Regions from separate parts of the Peribacillus sp. P4_C12 genome, predicted to be linked through region 2. Evidence: riboswitches for the same ligand, from Rfam matches in the RefSeq annotation. Region 2 holds a riboswitch; the other holds the start of a gene.
What was found. Region 2 has a riboswitch for S-adenosylmethionine ahead of metK (methionine adenosyltransferase). Riboswitches for the same ligand answer to the same signal wherever they lie in the genome.
Positions count from the first base shown of each region.

Region 1: linked by a shared signal. The riboswitch ahead of AC1DUW_RS13155 (methionine ABC transporter ATP-binding protein) and the one ahead of metK (methionine adenosyltransferase) in region 2 are both predicted to bind S-adenosylmethionine.

Region 1 is NZ_JBFUIB010000083.1:626-11,314, reverse strand. It holds gene AC1DUW_RS13165 (MetQ/NlpA family ABC transporter substrate-binding protein) at 1-239, opposite strand, end outside; gene AC1DUW_RS13160 (methionine ABC transporter permease) at 255-923, opposite strand; gene AC1DUW_RS13155 (methionine ABC transporter ATP-binding protein) at 916-1,950, opposite strand; SAM riboswitch class I at 2,131-2,244, opposite strand; gene AC1DUW_RS13150 (O-acetylhomoserine aminocarboxypropyltransferase/cysteine synthase family protein) at 2,362-3,672, opposite strand; SAM riboswitch class I at 3,776-3,881, opposite strand; gene AC1DUW_RS13145 (thioredoxin family protein) at 4,043-4,351, opposite strand; gene AC1DUW_RS13140 (toprim domain-containing protein) at 4,355-4,720, opposite strand; gene gcvH (glycine cleavage system protein GcvH) at 4,811-5,191, opposite strand; gene AC1DUW_RS13130 (arsenate reductase family protein) at 5,288-5,644, opposite strand; gene AC1DUW_RS13125 (acyl-CoA dehydrogenase family protein) at 5,784-7,571, opposite strand; gene AC1DUW_RS13120 (acetyl-CoA C-acetyltransferase) at 7,644-8,822, opposite strand; gene AC1DUW_RS13115 (3-hydroxyacyl-CoA dehydrogenase/enoyl-CoA hydratase family protein) at 8,902-10,689, opposite strand, start outside.
Region 2 is NZ_JBFUIB010000007.1:20,081-26,458, reverse strand. It holds gene AC1DUW_RS03375 (nucleotide sugar dehydrogenase) at 1-859, shown strand, start outside; gene pckA (phosphoenolpyruvate carboxykinase (ATP)) at 1,395-2,981, opposite strand; SAM riboswitch class I at 3,535-3,698, shown strand; gene metK (methionine adenosyltransferase) at 3,861-5,054, shown strand; gene AC1DUW_RS03360 (gamma carbonic anhydrase) at 5,261-5,779, opposite strand; gene AC1DUW_RS03355 (lysophospholipase) at 5,992-6,378, shown strand, end outside.

The DNA.
Region 1 (10,689 bases), on a different contig from region 2:
AAAGCCTTATTCGGTAAAACATAATCTTGGAACGGTTTAATTTCCAACTCAATTCCTTTTTCTTCAAGAAGAGGTTTAGCTTTTTCAAGAATCTCAGCATGCGGAACATTGGATGCACCTACAACTAATTTTTTCGTTTCCTTTTCTGTATCGCTGCCGCTGTTGTCCTTATCGGTTCCACAAGCAGCAAGAGCAATCGATAAAACAAGTACTAATGCAAATCCTAAAAACTTTTTCATCCTATTCATCTCCCTTTATCTTTTGTCTAATTTAGATGTAATCACATCTCCAATAATTTGAATAATGAAGACGATAATTAGTATAACAATCGTCGCTACAAGTGTAACGTCATTGTGATTCCTTTGATAGCCGTCTAGATAGGCCAGATTACCAAGCCCGCCTGCACCGATAACCCCTGCCATTGCGGTATATCCAACCAATGCAATCGATGTTACCGTAATCCCTGAAATTAATGCTGGCATCGATTCTGGAAGAAGTACCTTCCAAATGATCGTGCTCGTTTTCGCTCCCATTGATTTAGCCGCTTCAATTACACCTTTATCGATTTCACGGAGGCCGATTTCAACCATACGTGCATAAAATGGTGCCGCCCCGATAATAAGGGCTGGTAATGCTGCATTCTCACCGATCATAGAACCGACAAGCAATTTTGTGAAAGGTATGAGTAACACAATTAAAATAAGGAATGGAATAGAACGGAAAATATTAACGATAGCACTCATGATCGAGTTAATTACCCGATTTTCCCACATATTACCTTTCCCTGTTAAAAACAGGACTAACCCTAATAGTATGCCTATAAAAAAGGTTGCTAGTACTGAGATACTAGTCATATAAAGTGTTTCTTTTGTTGCTTCAATAATGTCTTCCCAATATACATTCGGTAATAATTCTTCAAGCATGAGTCATCACCTCCACGCCTACATGCTGTGCTTTAATGAATTCGATTGCGCGGAGCATTTCATCCTCATTGCCATCAAGGTGGATAAATAACGTTCCATATGAACCACTTCTAGTTTGAGATATTTTTCCTTGAACGATATTGACATCCAACTCAAAGTTACGTACCAGCTTAGTAATTAACGGACTCTCTGCATGATCTCCTACGAACGTCAATTGAATTACTTTTCCTGCCGGATAGCGTTCCAGCAAGTGTTCCATTGTTTCTTTTGTTTCTTCAGGCTCTGTTACCTGTTGAACGAAACGCTTCGTCATTTGTTCTTTCGGATTCTTGAAGACTTCCAGGACAGGTCCTTGTTCAACTACTTGACCATTTTCCATTACTGCCACGCGGTGACAAATTTTACGGATGACGTGCATTTCATGTGTAATCAAAACAATCGTTAGACCAAGACGCTTATTGATGTCGACAAGCAATTCAAGTATTGAATCGGTTGTCTGCGGGTCTAAAGCAGACGTCGCTTCATCGCACAGTAGCACTTTAGGATTGTTAGCCAGAGCCCTAGCAATACCGACCCTTTGTTTTTGCCCTCCGCTTAATTGCGAAGGATATGCCTTTTCTCTTCCTTCAAGCCCAACTAACTTAATTAATTCATTCACACGCTTGATACGTTCGTTTTTCGAAACCCCTGCAATTTCTAGAGGAAACGATATATTCTCCTGAACGGTTCTAGACCATAATAAATTAAAATGTTGAAAGATCATGCTGATTTCTTGTCGAGCTTTACGTAGTTTAGCACCTTTGATTTTGGAAATTTCTTTATCAGCCACCACAACGGATCCTTCTGTTGGTGTTTCCAATCCATTAAGCATCCTGATCAAAGTACTTTTCCCTGCTCCGCTGTAGCCAATAATACCGAAAATCTCGCCTTTATTTATTTCAACATTAACATTATTTACAGCCTTAATCGTGTCGCTGCTTCCTTTTCCTGTTCGGAATAGCTTACTAACTTTTGTCAATGTAATCATTAATACTCACCTCTTTTATCCAATAAAACCTATGAACTTAGTTGATTTATCTTCATTATCAGCCTGTAAATATGATTTAAAACCGTTTTTCAATATTGCTATACATGTAAAGGTTTTCCCAAACTAAATAGAAAAAACCTTTCTGCATGAGCAGAAAGGCAGGTGAAAAAGCAGGCCTTTCTCTCATCTTCCAAAGCGATTAAACTTTGTGTGAATTGGCACCTTTCCAAGGAAATTTTCCTTGTCGGTTGCCGGGTTTCATCGGGCACATCCCTCCACCTCTCTTGATAAGAGCTAATATATAGAATATTTGTACATCATTAAGTTCTTTAGTATGGAGAAATTTTATCATAGATAAAAAAGGAGCGCAATGTATAATATTTCTAGGAAAGAATGAACAGGTCTTTTTTATTAAACAGTTTTAGAAGTTAAGGAGACAATATTCGTCGCTTTTTCAATTGCCTGCTCTAAATCTTCTATTAAATCCTCTACGTTTTCAATACCAATCGATATGCGCACTTGATCAGCACTTACACCCGCTTTTGCTAAACCTACATCATTTAATTGTTGATGGGTCGTACTAGCAGGGTGGATAATTAAACTTTTAGCATCCCCTACGTTGGCTACATGCGACCATAATTCTACCGAATTGATAAGTTTTGCTCCAGCATCGCGTCCACCTTGAATTCCAAAAGTCACAACAGCTCCTGCTCCCTTAGGCAAATATTTATCCGCCAGCGCTTTATCAGGGTGACTTCCATTACTAGGGTGCGAAACCCAGTTCACAGCAGGATGATTTTCCAAATATTGAATAACAGACTTAGTATTTGAAAGATGCTCTTTCATTCTCACATGCAACGTTTCTAGCCCCAGCGTAAACTGGAACGCGCTTTGAGCACTTAACGTCGGCCCTAAATCACGAAGTAATTGCACACGCGCTTTTGTGATAAAGGCAGCAGGACCGACTGCTTCAGAGTATACAATCCCATCGTAGCTTGGATCCGGTTCCGTAAAGCCAGGGTAGTTTGGTGAGTTCCAGTCAAATTTGCCCCCATCCACGATGATGCCTCCTAAGGTGGTTCCATTTCCCAAGAGCCATTTTGTAGCAGAGTGGATGACAATGTCCGCTCCAAAATCAATTGGCCGGCAAAGGTACGGGGTAGCAAAGGTATTATCGATAATGAGTGGTATACCCGCATTGTGAGCGATGTCCGCTACAGCTTCAATATCAAGAATCCTTAGACTTGGATTTCCAATTGTTTCCGCAAATATAGCCTTCGTTCTAGGAGTGATGGCTTTTTTGAAATTTTCAGGGTCATCAGGAGAGACGAACTTCACTTTTATCCCATATTTAGGAAGAGTATTTTCAAAAAGATTATACGTACCGCCATATAATGTAGAGGCGGACACTATTTCATCTCCTGCACCAGCAATATTTAGGATTGACAGTGTAATGGCAGCCATCCCACTTGCTGTTGCCAGTCCGCCGATACCACCTTCCAACAAGGCCATTCTTTCTTCGAAAACACTGACCGTAGGATTATGAAGTCGTGTATAAATATAGCCATTTTCCTTTAAGCCAAATAAATTTGCTGCATGGTCAGTATCTTTGAACAAGTATGCATTGCTCTGATAAATAGGCACTGCACGTGCACCCGTTTCATCTACTTGCAGACCCCCGTGAACACTCAATGTTTCGAAACGCAACTTTTTCTCTGCCATAAGATTTCTCCCCTTTTTCTATGGATTTAGTTGGAATTAAGAATCAGGCCTTCCTCTTTTAACAAGCAAAAAAACCACTTCATAAGAAGAGGCTTATATACTCTCCTCATCTTCCAGAGCTAATACTCTGTTGGAATTAGCACCGTATATAAATTTATACCGGTTGCCGGGCTTCGTCGGGCCAGTCCCTCCGCCACTCTTGATAAGAACTATTAAATTTAGCAGTTACTTTCTTAATTCAAAATATAGCACTTTAGAATTATCCAGTCAATCAATTATTTGAATATTCTTATTTCAATTCCCCATCAACTATATCGTTTATTCACTACTTTTCTACAGCTAAAAAGCCAACCCATATTGGATTGGCTTTTTAGCTTATTTCCTTAAGCACTCCGTACAAATAAGGAACAGACTGAAAGGCATATATTTTTTTCCGCAGCTGCCCTTCTTTAAATAGTAATAAACAAGGTACACTCTCAATTTCATATGATTCGGCGATTGTTTGGACATAGTTCATATTCATCTTTCCTGCCTTCAAGTCTGGAAAAAGCTCCAATGATATCGAGAGCATCCTAGAAGCCACCTGACAGGTCCCACACAAAGGTGTATATAAATATAAGCAAAAGGTTTCCCCTTCTTCAACAGCAAGCCTACAATCTTCTTCTTTCATTTCTTGCATCAATTAGTCGTTCACCCTTTGACTTAAAAATTTCATTTTCACATTCATATTGGCAGATAGGAGCACTGTAGCGATATGATGTTCGGGGGCACTTTCCACTTCTTTGTACATTTTATTGATATACAAGTGGCTTGCTTCCGGCATTTCCCTTCGGAATTGCTTCCGTAGCTTTTCTCCTGAATCATCTGCGTCAAAAAGGAGATAAACATCACGGTCCATCATTTCATCTACTAACTCATCCAGCTTAGTTAATGAAATGGTCCCATTTGTACATCTTATTTCCACATCTTCATTCAAAACGGAGGCAACTTTTCTTCTATCGGAACTGCCTTCTACAATGATAACTTTATCAAATTCGCCCCACTCCATGTCATCACTCCATCTCACGAATTGTGTGCACCCTGCCTTTTTATAAACTGAAAAAGAGAGCAGGCCTATTTAGACCCTCTCTCCCTCATTTTAACCGTTTATCAGGCTATCATATTCTTCAGCGCTCATCAGGTTTTCAACGTCACTGATATTTGATGGTTCAATCACGATCATCCATGCTTTTTCAAAAGGAGATTCATTTACGAATTCAGGATTGTCATTCAACTCTTCATTTACTTCAACAACTTTACCACTGATAGGAGCATACAGCTCAGATACAGTTTTAACAGATTCAACACTGCCAAATGGCTCGTCCGCTTTCAGTTCAGCGCCAATCTCTGGAAGCTCAACAAAAACGATGTCCCCAAGTTCGGACTGAGCAAATGCTGTAATTCCGATGCGTACTGTTCCATCTTCTGTTTTGACCCATTCATGTTCCTTTGTGTAACGAAGTTCTTTTGGTGTTGTCATCATTAATTCCCTCCATAGTACATCTTATTTTATCTATTACATTATAAGGTAGATTTATTTTAAAAGTAAGGAATTAACCAAATATTTCGTATAATTTTAGTTCCAAGTCTGTTCGAATTGCTCTTCTTTGAAACCAACTGTCACTTTTGTGCCGTCCGTAACAATCGGCCTTTTAAGAAGCATACCATCAGTAGACAATATATCTAGCATTTCTGCTTCAGAAGCATCTTTCAGCTTGTCCTTTAAACCCAGCTCCCGGTATTTTTGCCCGCTAGTATTAAAAAACTTCTTCAGCTCTAATCCGCTGGTATTATATAGTTGTTCGATTTCTGTTCGAGATGGCGGATTTTCTACTATATGAATCGCTTCATATTGCAGTTCATGACTATCCAGCCACTTCTTCGCATTACGGCATGTGCCGCATTTTGGGTACCAATATAATGTTAAGCCCATTGTTTCACCACCTATCAATAGAATACCCGTTTTTTCTGTGCAATACAACGAATTCTCCTTGTCTTTCCATCGTGAAAATTTCACAAGTAATAAAGGGAATACCCGATTACGGGAATTCCCTTTAAAGGTTGAACTTTGATTATAGTGCGTATTTTTCAGTTTCGATTACCTTAATAGAAGCTTCTCGTTTTTTCGCAATGACATTGATTGGGTTGTGTCTAGTCAACTTGCGAAGAGAAGAAAGCATAATGCGAAGAGTATCGCCTGTTTCAACGGCAATTAACGTTTCTTTTGCATGCTGTTCTATTTCATTGAACGCTTCTTGAACGAAAATTTCAGTGTACAGTACTTTTTGTTTATTCTTTTCTAAGCCTGTAGTCGCAATTGCTTTTTCTGTACGTAAAACCACAGATTCAGCAGCGTATGCAAGGGATGCGATATCAGCAATGTTAGATAAGATTTCTTGTTCTTGATCAAGTTTCTTGCCGTATTTCTGTGCTGCAAGACCTGCTGCCAAAATACCGATTTTCTTAGCATTTCTAACCAGCATTTTTTCTTGTGCCAATGGCTCATCGCTAGGCTCTTCAGGCATCATCATCATTAATTCCTCTTGCAGTCCTTGCGCTTTTTGTAGAAGAGGAAGTTCTCCTTTAAGTGCTTTTTTCAGGAATGTTCCCGGAACAAGCAAACGGTTGATTTCATTTGTGCCTTCGAAAATCCGGTTAATACGAGAGTCACGGTACGCTTTTTCAATTTCATATTCCTGCATGAAACCATAACCACCATGAAGCTGTACGCCTTCATCTGTTACGTAATCCAATACTTCAGAAGCGAAGAATTTATTCAAAGAACACTCAATTGCATATTCAGCGATCGCTGCTGCCATTGATTTTCCATCTTTCACTTGCTCATCAGTCAGCTTGCTTTGTCTTTGATCATAAAGACCGACGGTACGGTATACAGAGCTTTCTGCTGCATAAATTTTAGAAGCCATCGTTGCAAGCTTTTCTTTCGTCAAGTTAAAGTCAGAAATTTTCGTTTTGAACTGCTGACGTTGATTTGTATAAGCAGCAGTAATTTCAAGAGCGCGTTTAGAACCGCCGACTGCGCCAACACCCAATTTATATCGGCCAATATTCAAGATATTAAAAGCAATAACATGCCCTTTTCCAGCTACGCCAAGAAGGTTTTCAACTGGAACATGTACGTCTTCCAGGATTAAAGTACGTGTAGATGAGCTTTTTATACCCATTTTCTTTTCTTCAGCGCCCGTAGATACACCTTGATATTCACGCTCTACAATAAAGGCAGAGAATTGTTCGCCGTCGATTTTAGCATATACACAGAACACATCCGCAAAACCTGCATTGGTAATCCATTGTTTTTCACCGTTTAAAACGTAGTGAGTACCTTCTGCATTTAATTTTGCTGTCGTTTTTGCACCCAATGCATCAGATCCTGAGCTAGGTTCAGTTAAAGCATAAGCAGCAATTTTTTCGCCCGTTGCTAGTAATGGAAGGTATTTTTTCTTTTGTTCTTCATTTCCAAATAATACGATTGGCAAAGATCCAATCCCTACGTGTGCACCGTGAGTGATTCCGAACCCACCTGCAAGTGCCATTTTTTCTGTAATTATTGCTGAGCTAATTTTATCAAGACCAAGCCCGTTGTATTCTTCAGGAACGTCAGCACCAAGTAAACCGATATCCCCTGCATGCTTCAGTAATTTTACAGAACGGTCGAATTCATGATTCTCTAAATGCTCAACTTGCGGAAGAACTTCATTCACTACGAAATCTTCAGAAGTTTTGGCAATCATTTTATGCTCATCAGAATAATCTTCTGGTGTAAACACTTGATTATACGTAATATCTTCTACTAAAAAGGCGCCGCCTTTTATGAGGTTATCTGTTGTTTGATTGGACATGTTATTTCCTCCTAAATGATTAATTATCTTAAGCCCGCCGGAATTGTTGATAAACTTTCGAACGAGATGGAATTACGCTAATAATTCAAATACTCCAGCAGCACCCATTCCGCCACCGATACACATTGTAACGACTCCGAATTGTTGGTTTCTGCGCTTCATTTCATGAAGTAGGCTTAATGTTAATTTAGTACCGGAACATCCTAGTGGATGGCCTAGGGCAATAGCTCCACCATTGACATTGACAATCTCTTCATTCAAACCCAGCTCACGAATGATTTGAATGGATTGAGAAGCAAAGGCTTCATTCAATTCAAATAAACCAATATCAGAAAGCTCAAGACCTGCTAGTTTCAAAGCTTTTGGAATCGCAGCGATCGGACCAATCCCCATAATTTCCGGTGGTACCCCTGCTACGGCAAAGGAACGGAACTTACCAAGTGGCTTCAGCCCTATTGAAGAAGCTTTTTCTCCATCCATGACCATAACCGCAGCAGCTCCATCACTCGTTTGTGATGAATTTCCTGCTGTAACGGATCCTGTCACAGAGAATGCTGGTCTTAATTTCTTAAGCACTTCAAATGTTGTGCCTTCACGAACGCCTTCATCTTGTGCAAACTGGAATGACTTTTCCTGTAATTTAAGATCCGGACCTACTGAGCGAATGGTTACATCAACCGGAACAATTTCATCTGAAAACTTTCCATCAGCAATGGCTTTTGCAGCCCTTTGATGACTGCGCACAGCAAATGCATCCTGTTCTTCACGCGAAATACCGTATTTTTTTGCAACGGCTTCAGCTGTGTGACCCATTCCCATATAGTATTCTGGAGCTGTTTCCGCAAGTTGTGCGTTCGGACGGGTTACATGTCCCATCATTGGCAAAAGACTCATGGACTCTGCTCCACCTGCAATGACCGTATCACTTTGGCCGAGCATGATTCTTTCCGCTCCATAAGCAATACTTTGTAACCCGCTTGAACAGTAACGATTAATTGTTATAGCTGGTACTGTGTAAGACAATCCTGCTAACGCACCAATATTTCTCGCCATATTCAGCCCTTGCTCCGCCTCAGGCATTGCGCAACCGATAATTAAATCATCAATTGAACCTTCATAATTTCCAGCACGCTTTAACGTTTCTTTTACAACAAGAGCCCCTAAATCATCTGGTCGAACTTTAGCAAGAGAACCTTTTTTTGCTCTTCCTACCGGAGTCCTTGCTCCAGCTACTATTACTGCTTCTTTCATGAGGATCCCCCTTACTTCATTTTTAAGCTATCAATCTATTAACCTTCATTTGCAATCTGACCGTATTTTTACTTATCCATTAGTTTCGAAGTGGTTTCCCTTTAACAAGCATATGCTGCATTCTTTGCTGAGATTTCGGAGTAGAAATTAATTTTAGGAAAGCTTGTTTCTCTAGGTTCAAGATATACTGCTCATCTACTTCTGTACCGTATGGAAGTTTTCCTCCGGCCAGGACATATGCAAGCTCTTTAGCTATGACAAGGTCATGATCAGATAGGAAGCCGGAAAGGCGCATGGATTCTGCCCCTAAAAGAAGTGTGGCATAACCTGTTTCACCGACCACAGGAATTTTTGTACGAACTGGAGCTGTATACCCTTGGTTATACATGGAGATGACTGCCTGCTTCGCATCATATAATTGATGATCTGCGTTCACACTTATTCCATCAGAAGAATTAAGGAAGTTATTCCCGCGTGCTTCTTCAGCAGAAGTTGAAACTTTTGCCATCGCGACTGTTTCAAATACTTGATTAGCCACTTTCTGCAAATCAAAGGCGACGCCCTTTGGCATATTCTTCAGCGTTTTTACATAAAGTTCTTTTGTTCCGCCACCGCCTGGAATCAATCCAACACCAGCTTCTACAAGACCCATATATGTTTCTGTCGTTGCTTGGATACGTGCAGCAGGAAGAGATACTTCCGCACCGCCGCCAAGTGTCATATTAAATGGCGCTACAACAACAGGTACAGCACTGTACTTAATCTTAAGCATTGCCTTTTGGAATTGGCTGATAACCATATCCAATTCCAACATATTGTCATCTTGTGCTTCCATCAACATCATGGCAATATTAGCACCTACACAGAAGTTTTTGCCTTGGTTTCCGATCACCAGACCTTTAAAATTAGCTTCTGCTTCATCGACTGCGGCATTGATCATTTGCATGATATCAAGACCTATTGCATTATTTGGTGAAGTGAATTCAAGAAGAGCCACTCCATCACCAATATCAATCAGACTTGCACCGCTGTTTTTCTTGATTACACCTTTTTGCTTCTTGATTGCTTTAAGGTTAATCACCTTAGGGTTTTCAAGAAGCGCTTTATATTCTCCATTATCATAGTAGAAAACTATGCCATTTTCTTCTTTATAAAAAGAAGTGATACCTTTTGCCAGCATATCCTTCACCCATTGAGGAACAGTAACTCCTTCTTGTTCTAAACGTGCTACTGATTTTTCAACACCAATCGCATCCCACGTTTCGAAAGGTCCCATAGACCAGCCGAAGCCCCATTTCATTGCTTGATCGATTGCCACAATATCATCGGCAATATTCCCAAGCAGTTGTGCAGAATACACAAGAGCTGGATTTAACACATTCCAAAGTAATTCACCAGCACGGTCATCGCTATAAACAAGCGCTTTCATTTTGTTGGCTAGACCCTTGGCCTGTTTAGCCAATTCAATAGAAGGAGTTTTTAATTTTTTAAGGGCTTCATATTCAAGAGTTTCAGGATTCAGCTCAAAAATCTCCTTACCCTTTTTCACAAAAAATCCTTGTCCGGACTTGCTTCCAAGCCATCCGTTTTCAAGCATCCTATTCATGAAACCCGGTATTTGGAAAACTGCTTTTTCTTCCCCTTCCACTTGGTCATATACATTTTTAGCAACATGTGCAAAAGTATCCAATCCAACTACATCAAGCGTCCGGAATGTCGCGCTTGTCGCTCTTCCGATTAATGGACCAGTTACCGAGTCCACTTCACCAACGCTATATCCGCCTTTTTGCATTTCACGAAGGGTTACTAGCAAACCATAAGTACCGATGCGGTTTGCAATAAAGTTTGGTGTATCCTTTGCTTCGAC
Region 2 (6,378 bases):
TTGTCCGGAACGTGTCTTGCCAGGGAGAATACTAGAAGAATTGGTGCATAATAACCGAATCGTTGGCGGCATCACAGAAGCCTGCTCCCACAAAGGAAGTCTTGTCTATGAAACTTTCGTTAAAGGGGAAATCATTCGTACGGATGCGAAAACGGCTGAAATGTCCAAGCTGATGGAAAATACCTTCCGTGATGTGAATATTGCTCTTGCGAATGAGTTGGCTAAAGTTTGCTTCGAATTGGATATCAATGTATTGGATGTCATATCAATGGCAAATAAGCATCCACGTGTAAATATTCATCAACCAGGACCAGGGGTAGGTGGACATTGTCTCGCGGTCGATCCTTATTTCATTGTCGCTAAAGCTCCTGAGACAGCTAGAATCATCAAATTAGCCCGCGACACGAACGTTTCGATGCCGTATTATATCGTCAATTGTGTCAGGATGTTACTTGAGGGGATCCGTAAACCAAAGGTAGCGGTTTTTGGACTTGCCTACAAAGGAAATGTAGATGATATCCGTGAAAGCCCAGCCATTGATGTTGTAAATATCCTAATGAGCATGGATCAGGTGGAAGTATCCTTGCATGACCCACATGTCCAATCTGGGAAAATGCCAGTCGTTTCTGTCGAAGACGCTGTAAAAGATGCCGACCTGATTCTTGTCTTAACCGATCATAATGAATTTAAAGAAATGGATTATGATAAACTATCGAACAAGATGGCTCATAAAATGATTTTGGATACTCGGAATTGCATTGATGCTAATAAACATAACATCCAAATTGCCAACTTAGGCAATGTATTCGAATATAAAACAGAACATTTGAAAGAAGTAAGGAAAAAAATGATTATCTAATAAACAACTGATTCTGCAAGGCCGGATATGATAGGGATATAAAGGGTGTTGACTCAGTCAGCACCCTTTATAGTTGTGCAACATGTTAAAAAAATCATTTGAAATAATAATAGGGATCGGATAATTATTATATGTTCTGTAAATATGAATTCCTATGGGACATGGGAAGAGCAGAATTGGTTGGCCTGGCCCCACCTACTCGCTATTTATAGGTGGCGGACCAAGAGGGAGTGGAATCATACGTATGAAAAAAGTATGATGAACTTTCTAGTTTATTATATTGGCAAACAGGATGTAGAGGATTTGGCTCAGGAGACCTTTGTCTGGGCTTTTGTGAAACAAAGGGGAAGACACCATCTGGAACATAGGAGACAGCCTCTTGGCTGTTTTTAATTCAAAAATACTGGCGCTTCAGGTTAATGTGGCTTTTACAGGAGTGAGATCGTGATGGTCGATTTATCGTTTAGATTAGTCAGTTTATAAAGAAAGGACCAAGCAAGTTTCGCTTGGTCCTTTTGTTTTCTATTAATTAAGATTAAGCAGTCGGTCCGCCAAGTTCTTCAATTTCACTTGGAACGTTTCCGAATTTTTTAAAGTTTGCACGGAATTGAGCAGCAAGAGCTGTTGCTGTTTGTTTATATGCAGCAGGATCTGCCCAAGTCTTGATTGGTTGAAGCACTTCGTCAGGAACACCAGGAACATGAAGTGGAATATCCAAACCGAAGATATCGTCTTTGATTGTCTCGATGTTTGCTAATTCGCCTTCAAGTGCTGCTTGTACCATCGCACGAGTGTAAGCAAGTTTCATACGGCTACCAGTTCCGTATGCACCGCCAGTCCATCCAGTGTTGACAAGGTATACTTTTGCACCATGCTCGTCAATTTTATCTCCAAGCATTTCAGCATAGCGTGTAGCAGGAAGGGGCAAGAATGGTGAACCGAAGCATGTTGAGAATGTAGCTTCTGGTGAAGTTACTCCTCTTTCAGTACCAGCCAATTTACTTGTGTACCCACTTAAGAAATGGAACATTGCTTGTTCTTTAGAAAGTTTGCTGATTGGAGGCAGTACGCCTGAAGCATCAGCAGTTAAGAAAATGATTGTATTTGGGTGTCCTGCGATACTTGGGTTCACGATGTTATCAATCGCTTGCATTTGGTATGCAGCACGAGTGTTTTCTGTTAATGAACTATCATCGTAGTTTGCTTCACGTGTTTCCGGGTCAACAACTACGTTTTCCAATACGGCACCGAAACGGATGGCATCGAAAATTTGCGGTTCTTTTTCACGTGAAAGGTTAATGGTTTTTGCATAGCAGCCGCCTTCGATGTTGAATACACCGTTAGAAGACCAGCCGTGCTCGTCATCACCAATCAGTTTGCGATTAGTGTCTGCAGATAAAGTTGTTTTACCAGTACCAGACAGTCCGAAGAATAAAGCGACATCTCCTTCACGTCCTACGTTAGCAGAGCAATGCATTGGAAGAATTCCAGCTTCTGGAAGTAGGTAGTTCATGATTGAGAAGATCGATTTTTTCATTTCACCTGCATATTCCGTTCCACCGATTAAGATAGTACGGCGTTCAAATGACACGATGATGAATGTTTCGGATTGAGTTCCGTCCACTTCTGGATCTGCTTTGAAATTAGGTGCAGAAAGAATCGTGAATTCTGATTCGTGACCTCTTAGTTCTTCTTCATTTGGACGGATGAACAAAGTGTGAGCGAAAAGATTATGCCAAGCATATTCATTTACAACTTGGATGGGAAGGCGTGAGGTTTCGTCTGCGCCAGCGAAACCTTTGAAAACAAAGATCTCTTCTTTTGCTTTTAGGTAGTCAACTACTTTATTATATAGTTTATTGAATACTTCTTCAGAGATTGGTTGGTTTACGGAACCCCAATCTACTTTGTCTTTCACAGAAGCTTCGTCTACGATATATTTATCTTTAGGTGAACGGCCAGTATATTTGCCTGTTTCAGCTTTTACTGCGCCAGTTGATGTCAAAACGCCTTCGTTTCTGCTTAATACTTTTTCAACCAATTGGGGAACTGAAAGTTGAGTTTGCACATTATTTCCTGACAATAATTGGTGTAACTCATTAGAAACATCTACAGAATTCATATATGAGGTACCTTCCTTTGTTTTAAGTTTTTATATTACAATTAGTATAACACATTCACTTAAATAGTCTATACTATTTATTTTTTTTTGTGATTATTTTTTATATGGTTTCCTTAATCATTTTTTAAAATGCGTTATGAACCGAGTTCGGGTTCCTGCATATACTTGAATGAGGAATCTGAACTGGGTGGTGTAATTAGGAAGAAAGCCCATTATCAAGATTAGAATTTTGATCGAATGGGTCTCGTTTCAGGAATATAAAAAAGGTTTGATTCTTTTATTTAATAGGAAGAAATTAAGAAAAGAACAACTTACTATTACATCAAAAGGCAAAATCCTAAAAAGTTTTATGCGGTTCGAATTCCGCTTTTTCATGTTCTTTTATCTATGGTAATTTTCTACATTTTCGTTGGTTTTCTACATCGAAAATCCAATAATGACAGAGCATTAGCACATTTTTTTTCGTGAAAGCTGTGATGGGGAAAAATGTTCTTTTTCGAAAAGCATTGACAGATTCCGACCAAATACGATAATATCTTAAATTGTACGGATTCTCTTATCCCGAGTTGGTGGAGGGACAGGCCCTTTGAAACCCAGCAACCTGCCATATTGAACTTGACTCCAAGATCAATCGCCGAAAATAAAGCGATAGTTCTTCAAGGAATAGTGGTGATGGTGCTAACCTGAGCAAGGTAAAAAACCCTTGAACGATAAGAGTGAAAGGATAGATGACAGAATTTTAAACCTTTCCTCATTTGCCAGGGAAGGTTTTTGTGTTTTTTAGTAATTCTGTGTCTATAGTTGAAGCTAATAAGGGAAAACGAGTTCCGTAAAAAATCAGGCTTTTGCCTACAACATACTAACTTCCAAGGAGGAAATATGATGTCAAAGAAACGTCTATTTACTTCTGAATCTGTTACAGAGGGCCATCCGGACAAGATTTGTGATCAGATTTCAGATTCCATTTTAGATGCTATCCTTGCTAAGGATGCAAATGCACGTGTTGCGTGTGAAACAAGTGTAACAACAGGTCTTGTACTTGTTGCTGGTGAAATTACAACGTCCGCTTATGTGGATATTCCACGTATCGTTCGTGATACGATTGCAGGAATTGGTTACACACGTGCGAAATACGGTTTCGATGCTGAAACTTGTGCCGTATTGAGTTCTATTGATGAGCAATCTGCTGATATCGCAGCTGGCGTAGACAAAGCGTTGGAAGCTCGTGAAGGAACTATGTCAGATGAAGAAATCGATGCAATCGGTGCAGGGGACCAAGGGCTTATGTTCGGTTTTGCCTGCAATGAAACAGAAGAGCTTATGCCACTTCCGATTTCATTAGCTCATAAACTTTCATTCCGCTTGTCTCAAGTTCGTAAAGATGAAACGCTTGCTTACTTACGTCCTGATGGTAAAACACAGGTAACGGTGGAGTATGATGAAAATAATCAACCTGTAAGAGTTGACACAATTGTTATTTCAACACAACATGATCCAGAAGTAACTCTTGAGCAAATTCAAGCTGACTTAAAAGAACATGTGATTAAAGCAGTTGTACCAGCTGAATTAATCGATGCTGGGACTAAGTACTTCATTAACCCAACTGGTCGTTTTGTAATTGGCGGACCTCAAGGGGATGCTGGTCTTACTGGACGTAAAATCATCGTTGATACGTACGGCGGCTACGCTCGTCACGGTGGCGGTGCATTCTCCGGTAAAGATGCAACAAAAGTTGACCGTTCTGCGGCATACGCTGCTCGTTACGTTGCGAAAAACATCGTAGCTGCTGGCCTTGCTGACAAAGCGGAAGTACAATTGGCATACGCAATTGGTGTGGCAGAGCCTGTATCAATCTCGATTGATACATTCGGAACAGGAACAGTAAGCGAAGAAGTACTAGTTGATCTAGTACGCGCTAACTTTGACCTGCGTCCAGCTGGTATCATCAAAATGCTTGATCTTCGTCGCCCAATCTACAAACAAACAGCTGCTTACGGACACTTTGGCCGTACAGATGTTGATCTTCCTTGGGAACGCACAGATAAAGCTGAAATTTTAAAAGCACAAGCGTAATCAAATAAAAGTAAAAGGTGCCTCGCAACTAGCGAGGCACCTTTTTCAATTGTGAAATGGAATAAATTTGTCGACTGAGGGAATAATTCAAGAAATCCTATTTAAACCAGCCATTTAGGTTTTTACTCGTGAATTATGTAGTTTTACTCGTGAGTTTTAGTTTTTTACTCGTGAATTATGCAAGTTTACTCGTGAGTTTACATGAATTATTTAATGCGTTCTGCATGTTTATAGTATTGTCCTTTTTCAGCATATTCTCGGACGATACGTTCCATATCCTTGCGATCTTCATCGTTAATTTCGCGTACGACTTTAGCTGGACGGCCGAATGCCAATGTGTTTGGTGGTATGATTTTACCTTGGGGGACAAGACTTCCAGCACCGATAAAAGCTCCTTCCCCGATTTCTGCTGCATCAAGTACAATCGACCCCATGCCGATTAGAGCTCCTTTACGAACTTTACAGCTATGTAAAATAACCTGATGGCCTATGGTTACTTCGTCTTCGATAATTAATGGATTATTTGGACTTTGGTGAAGAACGCTGTTATCTTGTACACTTACTTTATTACCGATTATAGTAGGGGCAACGTCGCCACGTATAACGGTATTAAACCAGATTGACGTTTCGTCGCCGATTTTCACATCACCTGTCACGACTGCATTTTCAGCAATATAAGCGCTTTCAGAGATTTCAGGTTCTTTACCTTTAAATGGATAAATAATCATTTTTAATCATTTCCTTTCCGAAGTAGATGTTTTTATGTATTATTTTAATATACCGTATGTAAATAGACTTGGCTATTTATAATAAAAATGTAGAACTTGTTAGACTTCCTTTTTGTCGAAAATCATGAATATGGTTATAATTTATATATATTATTTTTCAACTATCATTGATCGTATACAACAAGAGAAAAGTGAAAGGGGGATTTCGAATGTGGAAATGGGAGACAGAAGGAGACGCAAAAGGCGTCATTGTCATCATTCATGGGGCAATGGAGCATCACGGCCGATATAAGTGGGTAACGCAAATGTGGCTTTCAGCCGGATATCATGTTGTCATGGGCGACCTTCCTGGGCAGGGGATGACAACTCGTGCCTACCGGGGACATATCGATTCCTTTGACGAATATTTAGACGAAGTAAAAAGCTGGATAGAAGATGCCTATGAATATTCGCTGCCAGTCTTTTTGCTTGGACACAGCATGGGTGGTTTGATTTCGATACGCTTACTTCAGGAAGAAGAGTGGGACATTGCAGGGGTGATTTTATCTTCACCATGTCTGGGCCTCGTGACGAAGCCCCGCAGGTTCTTAACAGCC